2 regions of the Sulfitobacter indolifex genome follow, and region 2 is predicted to be linked to the other one. Evidence: riboswitches for the same ligand, from Rfam matches in the RefSeq annotation. Region 2 holds a riboswitch; the other holds the start of a gene.
What was found. A riboswitch is a leader RNA that binds a small molecule or an ion and turns the genes downstream of it on or off. The one in region 2 is predicted to bind thiamine pyrophosphate.

Region 1 (6,373 bases), 1.5 Mb from region 2:
GTCGGCGGCGACGTTGTCAGCGGTTTCGGGCATGGAATCCACGCCGAACTGCGCCTTCATCTTAGGGTTCACAAAGCGCCAGCCGATGGTGGTGTCATAGACCGCATTGCTGCGCGAAAAGGCGGTTTCGGCCTTGGGCATCACGAAGGGCGCGCGGGACATGCTCTCAATCCCGCCAGCAATGGCGAGATCCATGTCACCAGCGCGGATCGCACGGGCGGCGGCACCCACGGCATCCATGCCGCTGGCGCAGAGCCGGTTGATCGTGGCGCCCGGTACATCGACAGGCAGACCGGCCAGAAGTGCGGCCATGCGCGCGACGTTGCGGTTGTCTTCGCCCGCTTGGTTGGCACAACCCATGATGACATCATCGACACGCGCCCAATCCACCGACGGGTTCCGCTCCATCAGCGCTTTCAGCGGGATTGCGGCCAGATCATCGGCGCGAACCGAAGAGAGGGCACCGCCGTAACGGCCAATGGGGGTGCGCTGCGCGTCGCAGATGAATGCCTGCATGGGGGTACTCCTGTTGTTGCCCTGCAATCTACACATCGCGGCGATTCGTTTCAATCTAAATGTTACGGAATGTGTCTGTGGATTAGATTTCGGTAACACGTCACCGGGCAGAGGGGCATGCTGTGGCTCAGAGCCCGCGCCGCATGGTGCGGGGATGAGATGATGCATTGCGATAGAATTGAAAAAGGCCGCCCTTGCGGAAGGACGGCCTTTGGTACCTTTAAAGAAGCAAAGCTAGGGGGCTTAGTAGTCCACACCGCGCTGCGCTTTGATGCCTGCTTTGAACGGGTGTTTAACCTCTGACATCTCGGTCACCAGATCGGCATAGTCGCAAAGCTCGGGCCGGGCATCGCGGCCAGTCAAAACCACGGCGGTGCGCTTGTCGCGGCTCTCAAGTCCGGCGATGACGTCTTCGATCTTGAGGTATTCATAGCGGATGGCGATGTTGATTTCGTCCATCACCACAAGGTCATATTCGCCGCTCGCCATCATTTCGCGCGCTTTGCCGAATGCGGCTTCGGCGGCGGCAATGTCACGGTTGCGGTCTTGCGTGTCCCAGGTGAAACCTTCGCCCATCGTGTGCCATGTCACCTCATCAAGCTGTTCAAAGAACAGCCGTTCGCCGGTCTTCCATTTGCCCTTGATGAACTGCACCACACCCACGCGCTGTTTCCAGCCAAGCGCGCGTACGACAACGCCGAAAGCAGAGGAGGATTTGCCCTTGCCCGGCCCGGTATGGACCAGCACCAGACCCTTTTCCGGGTCTTGCAATTCAGCCACCTTGGCGCGTTGCTCGGCCTGACGCTGCTGCATCTTTTCCTTGTGGTCTTGCGGATCCGCGTCGCTCATCGGTCATCTCCTCTATCCGGTTTCGGGGCACCATAGGCAGAGGATTGGTCAGGCGAAAGCCCGCAATGAATCACGCTTTGGGATCGGTGACAGACCGCGCCTTGCCACGCTCCATCCCCAATTGCCGCTCTCGCCAAATCACCAGTGCGCCCGCGCTGATCACTAGGGCTGCGCCTGCCAGCATCATCATCGTCGGCAGTTCGGCAAAGAAGACATAGCCCAGCACGATGGCAAAAAGCATCGAGGTATAGTCATAGGGTGCCAGCATTGAAGCCGAGCCAAAACGATAGGCCGAGGTGATGAGAATTTGCGCCACCCCGCCGATCAACCCGGCAAGCACCAGCAGGCCGAAAGTCTGCAGATCGGGCAATACCCAGCCAAAGGGCAGGGTGCAAAGCGCCAGCAAAGACGCGGTGCAGGAGAAGTAGAACACGATCGCGGCGGTGTCTTCGTTCTGCACCAATTGACGAATGTGGATCTGCACAAGGCTGCGCACCATCGTCGCCATCAGGATCAACAGTGCGCCAATGGTGGCCGTCTGCTCCATCGTGCCAATATTGCTGAAACGCGGCCAGAGGATGATCATCACGCCCACCAGCCCGATGGCCACGGCGGTCACGCGGATCAGACGGATTTGCTCGCCCAGCAGCACGGCGGCAAGGATCACAGTAAAGATCGGCGTGGCGAAACCGATGGCGGTGACCTCGGGCAGGGGCAGCAGGCCAAGGCCGGTAAAGGTCAGCCCCATCGCCGTGGTGCCAAACAGCCCGCGCCAGACATGGCCCATCGCGTTCTTGGTCTTGAGCCCGCTTTTCAGTTTGCCGCGTTGCGCCAACCAAATCAGGATCACCGGAATGGCAAAGAAGGAGCGGAAGAAGACCGACTCACCCGCCGGGACGTCGTCGGCCAGCGATTTGATGATTGCCGACATGCAGGTAAAGAGCAGGATCGCCGTGATCTTCAGTCCGACGCCAAGGGCAGGGCGGGCGGAGAAATCATCGACTTTCATACTCTGGTCCTCATGCCTGCACCCCTATGCTTCGGGGCCGATCCGTCCGCGGTTGGTGCCGATCTGCCCGCGATGTAGCAGCAGGTGATCTAGCACCACGCAGGCCATCATCGCCTCGCCCACCGGCACGGCGCGGATACCGACGCAGGGGTCATGGCGGCCCTTGGTGATGATCTCGGTCTCTTCGCCCTGTTTGGTGATGGTGCGCCGCGTGGTCAGGATGCTGGAGGTCGGTTTGACCGCAAAACGCACGACCACGTCCTGTCCGGTGCTGATACCGCCCAAGATACCGCCCGCGTGGTTAGAGGAATACTCCGGCCCCTCCGGCCCCATGGTGATCTCATCCGCGTTCAACTCGCCCGTCAGCATCGCGGCTGACATGCCCTCGCCGATCTCCACGCCTTTGACGGCATTGATGCTCATCATCGCGGCGGCCAGATCGGTGTCGAGCTTGCCATAGACCGGTGCGCCGAGCCCCGCAGGCACGCCGCGCGCAGTCAATTCGATGATCGCACCCACGCTGCTGCCCGATTTGCGCAGCCCGTCGAGGTAATCGGCCCAGTCGCCTGCCGCCTTGGCGTCGGGCACCCAAAAGGGGTTCTGGTCGATCTGATCCCAGTCGAACGCTTCGCGGTCGATTTTATGAGGGCCCATCTGCACCATATAGCCGGTGATTTGTAGGTTCGGGGCCAGTGCCTTGATCGCCTCGCGCGCCAAGCCACCCGCCGCCACCCGCGCCGCCGTTTCGCGCGCCGAGGAACGGCCACCACCGCGATAGTCGCGGATGCCGTATTTTTGGAAATAGGTGATGTCGGCGTGGCCGGGGCGGAACTTGTCCTTGATGTCGCCGTAGTCTTTGGAGCGTTGATCTGTGTTCTCGATCATCAGCTGGATCGGCGTGCCTGTGGTCACCCCTTCGAAGGTGCCCGAGAGTATCCGCACCTCATCGGCCTCGCGCCGCTGGGTGGTGTATTTGTTCTGGCCGGGTTTGCGCTTGTCCAACCACTGCTGGATCATTGCTTCGTCAATCGGCACACCGGGGGGGCAGCCATCAATCGTGGCGCCAAGGGCGGGCCCGTGGCTCTCGCCCCATGTGGTGACCCGGTAAAGATGGCCAAAGCTGTTGATCGACATGGGCGGACCTCCTGTTGTCAAACCCTTAGCCGGGGCAGCGCCCTGCCTCAAGGGGATTTGCCTTGCCAATTGTACAGGTCCGATCTACCCCTGACGCTACCTCGGGGGGCCTTTGGGCTGAGATGTACGTGTTGTGCGGACCCGTTGAACCTGAACCGGTTAACACCGGCGGAGGGAAGGTCCGGACAGACATCCACCTTTTACCTTTCGCCGCAAAAGGAGGATGCAATGAAGTATCTTACACTTGCTGCGGGCGTCTTGGGCGCATCGGCTGCATGGGCGGAAACGCCTGAATTGACAGTCTATACCTACGACAGTTTCGTCACCGAATGGGGCCCCGGCCCGGCCATCGAAGAGGGTTTTGAGGCGCAGTGCGGCTGCGATTTGAAATTCGTCGGCATGGGCGATGGCGCGGCACTTCTGGCGCGGCTTAAGCTTGAGGGCGCCCGCTCTGACGCGGATATCGTGCTGGGGCTCGACACCAGCCTTGTCGCGGCAGCGAAGGAGACTGAGCTTTTCGCGCCGAGCGAGTTGCAGGCAGAATATGACCTGCCGATCGCTTGGGAAGATAAAGTCTTCGTCCCCTATGACTGGGGCTACTTCGCCTTTGTTCATGGCACCGATCTTGACGCTCCTGCAGATTTCAAAGCGCTCGCCGAGAGTGATTTGAAGATCGTGATCCAAGACCCCCGTTCATCGACCCCCGGTCTGGGTCTGTTGATGTGGGTCAAAGCGGCCTATGGCGATGAGGCCCCCGAGGTCTGGGCAGGGCTGGCGGATAATATCGTGACGGTCACCAAAGGCTGGTCCGAAGCTTACGGTCTGTTCCTCGAAGGCGAAGCCGACATGGTGCTGAGCTACACGACCTCGCCCGCCTATCACCTGATCGCGGAAGAGGATGACAGCAAAACTGCCGCCCTCTTTGACGAAGGCCACTACATGCAGATCGAAGTGGCGGGAAAGCTCGCGGGATCAGATCAGCCCGAACTGGCGGATCAGTTCCTGCAGTACCTCGTGTCCAACGCGGCGCAATCGGTGCTGCCGACGACCAACTGGATGTATCCTGCCGTAACGCCTGAGGGTGGTCTGCCCGAAGGGTTCAAAGGGATGATCCAACCCGGCAAGGCGCTGTTGGTGCCCAATGCCGATGTACCCGCGCTCCGTGAAGAGGCCTTGAACGAATGGCTGACCGCGCTGTCGCGCTAAGCAGCAAGACGGGGCTTTTCGCCGCCGTTCTGGTCGCGGGCCTGATCCTTGCCGCCTTGGTCGCCGTTTTCATGGCGGCCGATGTGGCGGCAGGGCTCGGCGCGGCGGACTGGGCGGCGGTGCGTTTTACTGTCACGCAGGCGGTGTGGTCGGCGGTGCTGTCTGTGCTGCTCGCGGTACCGGTCGCCCGCGCCTTGGCACGGCGGCGGTTTTGGGGGCGTGGGGCGTTGATTACGCTGCTCGGCGCGCCCTTTATTCTGCCAGTCATCGTTGCGGTGTTGGGGTTGCTGACGGTCTTTGGCCGCTCGGGCCTGCTGAACCAATTTGGTGGGGCGCTTGGCCTCCCGCCCGTGTCGATCTACGGGCTGCATGGCGTGGTTCTGGCGCATGTTTTCTTTAATCTTCCGCTGGCGACCCGGCTTTTGCTGCAAGGCTGGCAGAGCATCCCGTCCGAGCGGTTTCGGCTGGCCGGGCAGCTGCAGATGACGCCCCGTGCGGTGTTTCTGGCGCTAGAGTGGCCGATGCTGCGGCAGGTGTTACCTGGGGTGGCGGCGCTGATTTTCGTGATTTGCCTGACGAGTTTTGCCGTGGCGTTGACGCTGGGCGGCGGACCTCGTGCGACGACGATCGAACTGGCGATCTATCAGGCGTTTCGGTTTGATTTTGATCTGGGCCGCGCCGCGCTTTTATCGGTGGTGCAGCTCGCGTTGGCTGGCGCAGCGGCGGTCGCGGCACTTTGGCTGATCCCGCCGATCAGCTTGGGCGGCGGGTTGGACCGCCCTCTGCGCCGGTGGGATGCGCTGGGCGGAGGACAGCGGTTGCTCGACATCACCGTGATTATGCTTGCCGCGCTGTTTTTGCTGCTGCCACTGGGGGCCGTGGTGCTGCGTGGTTTGGCGGGGGTAGGGCAGCTGCCACCCTCGGTTTGGCAGGCCGCGCTGAACAGCATTCTGGTAGCGGGCCTAAGTGTGCTGGTGCTTGCCGTGTTGGCCCTGCCGATGGCGGGGTGGATCGCCACCCGGCGGCGCGGCGGGGTGGAGGCGATTGGCTTGATGGGCCTCGCCGCCTCACCGCTGATGATCGGCACGGGATGGTTCATCATGATCAACCCAGTGCTGGATCCCGCACGGCTGAGCTTGCCGGTCACGGCCTTGGTGAACGCGCTGATGGCGCTGCCCTTCGTGCTGCGTATCCTGGTGCCGCGCCTTCGCGAGACGTTGCAGGATTTTGGCCCGCTGACGCAGACCCTCGGCATGGGTGGCTGGACGCTGTGGCGTCTGCTGGTCCTGCCGCGCTTGCGTCCGCAACTGGGCTTTGCTGCCGGGTTGACGGGGGCGTTGTCGGTGGGTGACCTCGGCGTCATCGCGCTGTTCGCGGATCAAGACCGTGCGACGCTGCCCTTGCAGATGTACCGTCTGATGGGGGCTTACCGGATGGAGGCCGCTGCGGGCGCGGCGCTGCTGCTGTTGATCTTGGCGCTGGCGGTGTTTTTCATCTGCGACAAATGGGGGCGCTGGCATGCTGACGCTTGAAGAGATGCGCATTGAGCGGGGCGACTTTAGCCTCTCTGCCGATATGACGCTCGCGCAGGGGCGCAGCTACGCGGTAATCGGCCCCTCTGGTTCGGGCAAGTCGACCTTGCTTGCGGCGATCTGTGGC
Region 2 (6,373 bases):
TACCAGCCGCCAAAGCCACATCCGACAGCGTCAGGCTCGCCGCGAACGTATCCGCGCAATCCAGCGCGATATCGCAATCCGCTACCAGCGCGGGCGCATTGGCAGGGGTGAGCCATTCGGCGCGGGGCGTGACTATGACCTCGGGGTTCAGCGCCGCCATGGCCTCAGCAGCGGCGATGACCTTGAACCGGCCGATATCGCTCATCCGGTAGAGCGGCTGGCGGTGCAGGTTACTCTCAGCCATCACATCGCCGTCAATCAGCGTGATCTGTCCGACACCGGCCCCGACGAGATATTGCAGCACCGGCACCGCCAGCGCTCCGGCGCCGACGACCAGAACCCGCGCCGCAGCCAACTGCGCTTGGCCTTCCGCGCCAACCTCTGGCAAGATCGTCTGGCGGACATAGCGGCTCATGCCGTCACCTCGAGCCATTCGCGCATCCGCGCTTCGGGGTCGGCGTTTAGGGTGATATCCGTGACCGCCGCCACCATATCGGCCCCAGCGGCAAAGGCCCCCGGCGCGCGGGCGACACTCATCCCGCCGATGGCGCACAGCGGGATATCCCCGATCCGAGCCTTCCATTCGGTCAGCCGGTCGAGACCTTGTTCAGTCCATTTCATCTTTTTCAAGATCGTCGGGTAGACGGGGCCAAGCGCGATGTAATCAGGGGCGAGGGCAAGCGCACGCTCAAGCTCGGCATGGTCATGGGTCGACAGGCCCAGCTTCATCCCCGCGCGGCGGATCGCGGGGATGTCGGCGGTATCCAGATCCTCTTGGCCCAGATGCAGCCAGTCGACCCCCAGCTCAATCGCGAGCTGCCAATGATCATTCACCACCAGCTGCGCGCCGTGCTGGCGGCAGAGGTCAAGGGCGATGGTAATCTCGTCCCGCAGCACGTCTTCAGGCGCGTCCTTGATCCGCAACTGCACCAGTTTCACGCCCAGCGGCATCGCCCGCGCGACCCATGCGGCACTGTCAAAGACAGGATAAAAATGCGGCAGGTTCATAGCCAAGCCTTTCCGATGACAGGGGTTGAGGGCACAGCCATGTCACGTTGCCCCATGGGGCCAGAGGCGGCGGCGAGCGCACCTGCGCGGCAGGCCAATGCAAAGGCTTCGGCCATGGCGGCGGGGTCTTCGGCCTCGGCCACGGCGGTGTTCAGAAGCACCGCGTCAAACCCCATCTCCAATGCCTGTGCGGCATGGCTGGGCAGGCCGAGACCTGCGTCAATCACCATTGCCACATCTGGAAATGCCGCCCGCAAGCTCCGCAGCCCGTGGAGATTGTTCAGCCCCAGCCCCGAGCCAATCGGCGCGCCCCATGGCATCAGCACACGGCATCCCGCATCGACCAGACGCGCGGCCAGCACCTGATCCTCGGTCGTATAGGGAAACACCTCGAACCCATCGGCACAGAGCACTTCGGCGGCCTCGACCAACCCGAAGGGATCGGGCTGCAGCGTGTCGGCATGGCCGATGACCTCCAGCTTGATCCAATTCGTCTGGAAATACTCCCGCGCCATCTGCGCGGTGGTGATTGCCTCACGCGCCGAATGGCAGCCGGCAGTATTGGGCAGCAGATGCACGCCAAGCCCGCGCACCATGTCCCAAAACGCCTGACCCGCGCCCTGTTCGCGGCGCAGTGAAACGGTCGCGACAGGTGCGGCGCTCTGGCGAAAGGCGGCCTCCATCACCGCCGGTGACGGGTAGCGCGCGGTGCCCAGCATCAGCGGCAGGGGCAGGGTGGTGCCGTAAAAGTCGCGCATCACTCAGCCCCCCTGCATGGCGCTGAGCACTTCGAGCCTGTCGCCGTCGTTCAGCATCGTCTCGCCCCGCGCGCCTGCGGGGACGAAAGTGCCGTTGAGCGCCGTGGCGACTTTCGCCGCGCCCCAGCCAAGCTCCGCCAAGACCGCATCAAGCTGAGAAGCCGCGACCTCACGCGCCTCGCCATTCACTTCAATTTTCACGGAATAGATCCCCCGTTGTCGCTGTTGCAAGAAAGGCCGCAGCCTGTTCGGCCAAGGCCGGTGCCATCAAAAACCCATGCCGAAACAATCCGTTAAGGTGCAGCACTGCGCTGCGTTGCACGATGCCGGGAAGGTTGTTGGCAAAAGCCGGGCGCAGGTCCGCGCCCATCTCGACGATCTCCCCTTCGGCAAAGCGCGGGTCGAGCGCATAGGCCGCCGAGAGCAGTTCCAGCGCCGAGCGCGCGGTCATTTTGGCGCGGCTGGCGCTCTCAATCTGGGTCGCGCCCAGCATGAATATCCCGCTCCCACGCGGCACCACATAGAGCGGGTGACGCGGATGGAGCAGGCGGATCGGGCGGGTGAGCGTAACATCAGGCGCGCGCAGCAGGATCATCTCGCCGCGCACCGCACGCAGGCCAGCCAGGTCCGCGCTGGCGGCCATGCCACGGCAGTCGATCACCGGGCCTGCGACCTCCGATGGGGTGAGGGGCGTGGTCTCGACCTTCACGCCCTCGCCAGCGAGCGCCTGTGTCAGATCATGCAGGGCTTGGCGCGGGTTCAGATGCGCTTCGTCGGTGAAGAACAGGCCGCGCCGGTGGCGGGGGGCAAGGTCTGGCTCAAGCGACGCGATGGCGTCCGCATCGCAGGCGGCATGGCCCTCGGTTCGGGCCGCGAAACGCTGGATTTCAGCGCGGTCGCGTTCGGGGGCAAGGACCAGCGTGCCGCGTCGGGTCACCTCGGTCACTTCAGACCACATGTCAGCGGCACGCTTCCCATGGCTCACGACCGCAGGCTCGCTCAGCGCCCCTTCGCAAAAGGGGGCAAGCATCCCGCCGGCCCACCACGAACACCCATGCGGGCCGGGCGGGCCTTTGCGGTCGACCAACCGAGGCCGCAGCCCTTGCGCCAGACAGGCCCGCGCGGCCCAAAGCCCCGCAACGCCCCCGCCGATGACGGTGACGTCACTCATCGTGCCAGATCGCGTGGAAGTGGTGCACCGGGCCGTGGCCGCTGCCGATGTTGAGGGTGTCGGCAACCGCGATGGCGCGTTGCAGATAGGTGTGCGCAGCCTGCACGGCGTGCGGCAGCGTCTGCCCCCGCGCCAGACCTGCGGCAATGGCGGCGGAGAGGGTGCAACCGGTACCGTGGGTGTTCGTGGTGTGCTGGCGGGGGGCGCTGAGGCGTAGGGTTTCGGCCGTGGTGATCAGCAGGTCCACACAGGTCTCCCCCGTACCATGCCCCCCCTTCATCAACACCGCGCCGGGACCGGCCGAGAGCAGAGCACGGCCCTGTTCCAGCATGGCGGCTTCATCGGTAGCCTCCTGCGTGTCGAGCAACCGAGCGGCCTCGGGCAGGTTCGGGGTCAGCAGATGAGCGAGGGGCAGCATCCGGTCGCACAGGGTCGCCACCGCTTCGGGGGAAAGCAGCGCATCGCCGGATTTCGCCACCATCACCGGGTCGAGCACCACGGGGGCGCGGCAATTGGCGAGCCCGTTTGCGACGGCATTGATTGTCTCAGGATCGCCCAACATGCCAACCTTGACCGCGCCAATCGCCAGATCATCGAATACCGCCGCCATCTGCGCGCGGATCATCGCGGGAGAGATCATCTCGACCCCGGTCACAGCGCGGGTGTTCTGCGCCGTCACGGCGGTGAGCACGCTGGCCCCGTAAACGCCAAGCGCGCTGAAGGTCTTGAGATCGGCCTGAATGCCTGCCCCGCCGCCACTGTCAGAGCCCGCAATCGTCAGTGCTTGAAACGCCATATGGCCCCCATTCGTCAGATGGGCCAAGGGCATGTGGATACGGGATAAACGACGGGCCGCATGGGGCCGATGCTTGGTTCCGTTCCCTACGCCGGTACGACCCGGATCAGGTTCGATGGGTCGGTTTTCACCTCTCAGCCTTGCGGCACCCCAACGGATTGCGGGCAGGCTAGCGAGGCGGGGTCGCGGGGTCAACTGGTGACGGTTACTTTATGTGTTTCGTGTGAATTTCAACTTCTTGCGCGATTTACTTCATCCAGAGCATGAAGATTTGTTAATGAAAATCACGCGACTTGGGGATCACGCGCGCGTCGCGGGGATGGGAATGCATCGCCACCTGACCGGGCAGCGGATGGGTCGGATGATCGCCCCGCGTGGTGATGCCGGGCATCGGCGCATCCGACAGCGCCGCCAGCCGGTCAGAACGGTCTTCTAACCGATCGGCCACCACATGGATCACCCGCCCATCGGTCTGCACGCGGCCCTCCACGACCAGCAGACGCGCCGCCATGATCGTGGGACGGTAGAGCTTGAACATATTGGGCCAGATCACAAGGTTCGCGACCCCGCATTCATCCTCCAGCGTGATGAAACAGACGCCCTTGGCGCTGCCGGGTTTTTGGCGCACCAGCACCAGCCCGGCGAGCTTGACCCGCCGTCCATGCCCCATCCGCCCCAAATCGCGGGCCGAGGAAAACCCCTGCGCGGCAAGGCTGCTGCGGTAAAAGGACATCGGATGCGCTTTAAGTGAGAGCCGCAGCGTCTGGTAATCGGCGACCACCTGTTCGGCTTTCGGCATCACCGGGAGCGTCACCTCAGGCTCCGGCCCCTGAGACGCCGCCTCGGCATGGTCAAAGATCGGCAGAGCAGGCGCGTCGCGCAGCCCTTGGCTTTGCCAAAGCGCTTGGCGCCGGTCGATCCCCATGCTGCGCATCGTGTCGGCGGCGGCCAATTGGCGGATCGCCTTGGCGTCGAGGCCGGCCCGGGTCTTGAGGTCTTCGACATCCGTATAAGGCGTCTCGCGCCGGTCCATGATCCGCGCGGCGGCTTTCTCCTGCAACCCGTCCACCATGCGCAGCCCCAGCCGCAGGGCAAAGCCCTCGCCACAAGGCTCCAACGTGCAGTTCCAATCCGAGAGGTTCACATCCACGCCGCGCACCTCAACCTGATGCTCGCGCGCATCGCGCACAATCTGCGCCGGCGCGTAAAACCCCATCGGCTGCGAGTTCAGCAGCGCGCAGGCAAAGGCCGCCGGGTAGTGGCATTTCATCCAGCTTGAGACATAGACCAGCTTGGCAAAGCTCGCGGCATGGCTTTCGGGGAAACCGTATTCTCCAAAGCCTTTGATCTGATCAAAACAACGCTGCGCGAAGACCGGGTCATAGCCGCGCTTGGTCATCCGGCCCACCATCTTGTCCTGCAGCTTTTCAATCGTCCCGCGCGAGCGGAAGGTGGCCATGGCCTTGCGCAGCTCGTTGGCCTCAGTCGGTGAAAACTGTGCCGCGTCGATGGAGATCTTCATCGCCTGTTCTTGAAAGATCGGCACGCCCAGCGTCCGGCTGAGGATGCTGAACAATTCGTCCTGCGGATAGGCCGGGCCGGGGGCGGGGTAGACTACGCTTTCCATGCCCTGACGGCGACGCAGATAGGGGTGCACCATGTCGCCCTGAATGGGGCCGGGGCGGACGATGGCGACCTCGATCACCAGATCATAGAAGACGCGGGGCCGCAGTTTCGGCAGCATCGCCATCTGCGCACGGCTTTCGACCTGAAACACCCCCAGACTGTCGCCCCTGCAGAGCATATCGTAGGTGGGCCGCCCAGTGGCGTCGTCCTCATGGTCCTCCACCGGGACGGTGGCCAGTTCCAGCGGGCGGTCGTAATGCGCCTCGATCAGATCAAAGCATTTGGCGATACAGGTGAGCATGCCAAGGGCCAGAATATCGACCTTGAAGATTTGCAGCGCGTCGATGTCGTCTTTGTCCCATTCGATAAAACTGCGCTCGGGCATGGCGCCGTTGCCGATGGGGACGATCTCGGTCAGGGGGCGTTCGGTGAGGATAAAGCCGCCGACGTGCTGGCTCAGGTGCCGCGGCATGCCGATCATCTGTTTGGCCAGCGTCAGCACCATGCGCAGGTAGGGGTCCGACAGGTCCAACCCCGCCTCGCGGGTGCGCTCGTCGTCCATCTGGCCTTCAAAGCTGCCCCAGATCGTGCCCGCGAGTTTCGAGGTGACGTCTTCCGACAGCCCCATCGCCTTGCCGACCTCGCGAATGGCCGAGCGTGGGCGGTAGTGGATCACGGTGGCGCAAAGCCCGGCGCGGTGACGGCCATATTTGCCGTACATGTACTGGATCACTTCCTCGCGCCGCTCGTGCTCGAAATCCACGTCGATGTCGGGCGGCTCGTCGCGTTCTTCCGACAGGAACCGCTCGAACAGCAGGTTGTGTACGGCGGGGTCAACCGAGGTGATGCCGAGGCAGAAACAGACGGCGGAGTTGGCCGCCGAGCCGCGCCCCTGGCAAAGGATCGGCGGCTGCGCGTCCTGCCGGGCAAAGCGCACGATGTCGTAGATGGTGAGGAAATAGCGGGCGATCTTCTTGCTTTCGATCAGGGCGAATTCCTTGTGGATGGTCTTTT

Region 1: another riboswitch for thiamine pyrophosphate. It lies ahead of thiB (thiamine ABC transporter substrate binding subunit); the one in region 2 lies ahead of thiD (bifunctional hydroxymethylpyrimidine kinase/phosphomethylpyrimidine kinase).

Annotation. Positions count from the first base shown of each region.
Region 1 is NZ_CP084951.1:201,412-207,784, forward strand. Features, by position in the region: gene pcaF (3-oxoadipyl-CoA thiolase) at 1-516, opposite strand, end outside; gene cobO (cob(I)yrinic acid a,c-diamide adenosyltransferase) at 760-1,365, opposite strand; gene DSM14862_RS00955 (DMT family transporter) at 1,436-2,374, opposite strand; gene aroC (chorismate synthase) at 2,399-3,508, opposite strand; TPP riboswitch at 3,601-3,702, shown strand; gene thiB (thiamine ABC transporter substrate binding subunit) at 3,737-4,714, shown strand; gene DSM14862_RS00970 (thiamine/thiamine pyrophosphate ABC transporter permease ThiP) at 4,690-6,246, shown strand; gene DSM14862_RS00975 (thiamine ABC transporter ATP-binding protein) at 6,233-6,373, shown strand, end outside.
Region 2 is NZ_CP084951.1:1,961,588-1,967,960, reverse strand. Features, by position in the region: gene DSM14862_RS09605 (HesA/MoeB/ThiF family protein) at 1-415, opposite strand, end outside; gene DSM14862_RS09600 (thiamine phosphate synthase) at 412-1,008, opposite strand; gene DSM14862_RS09595 (thiazole synthase) at 1,005-1,766, opposite strand; gene thiS (sulfur carrier protein ThiS) at 1,770-1,967, opposite strand; gene DSM14862_RS09585 (FAD-dependent oxidoreductase) at 1,957-2,937, opposite strand; gene thiD (bifunctional hydroxymethylpyrimidine kinase/phosphomethylpyrimidine kinase) at 2,930-3,733, opposite strand; TPP riboswitch at 3,800-3,896, opposite strand; gene DSM14862_RS09575 (error-prone DNA polymerase) at 4,008-6,373, opposite strand, start outside.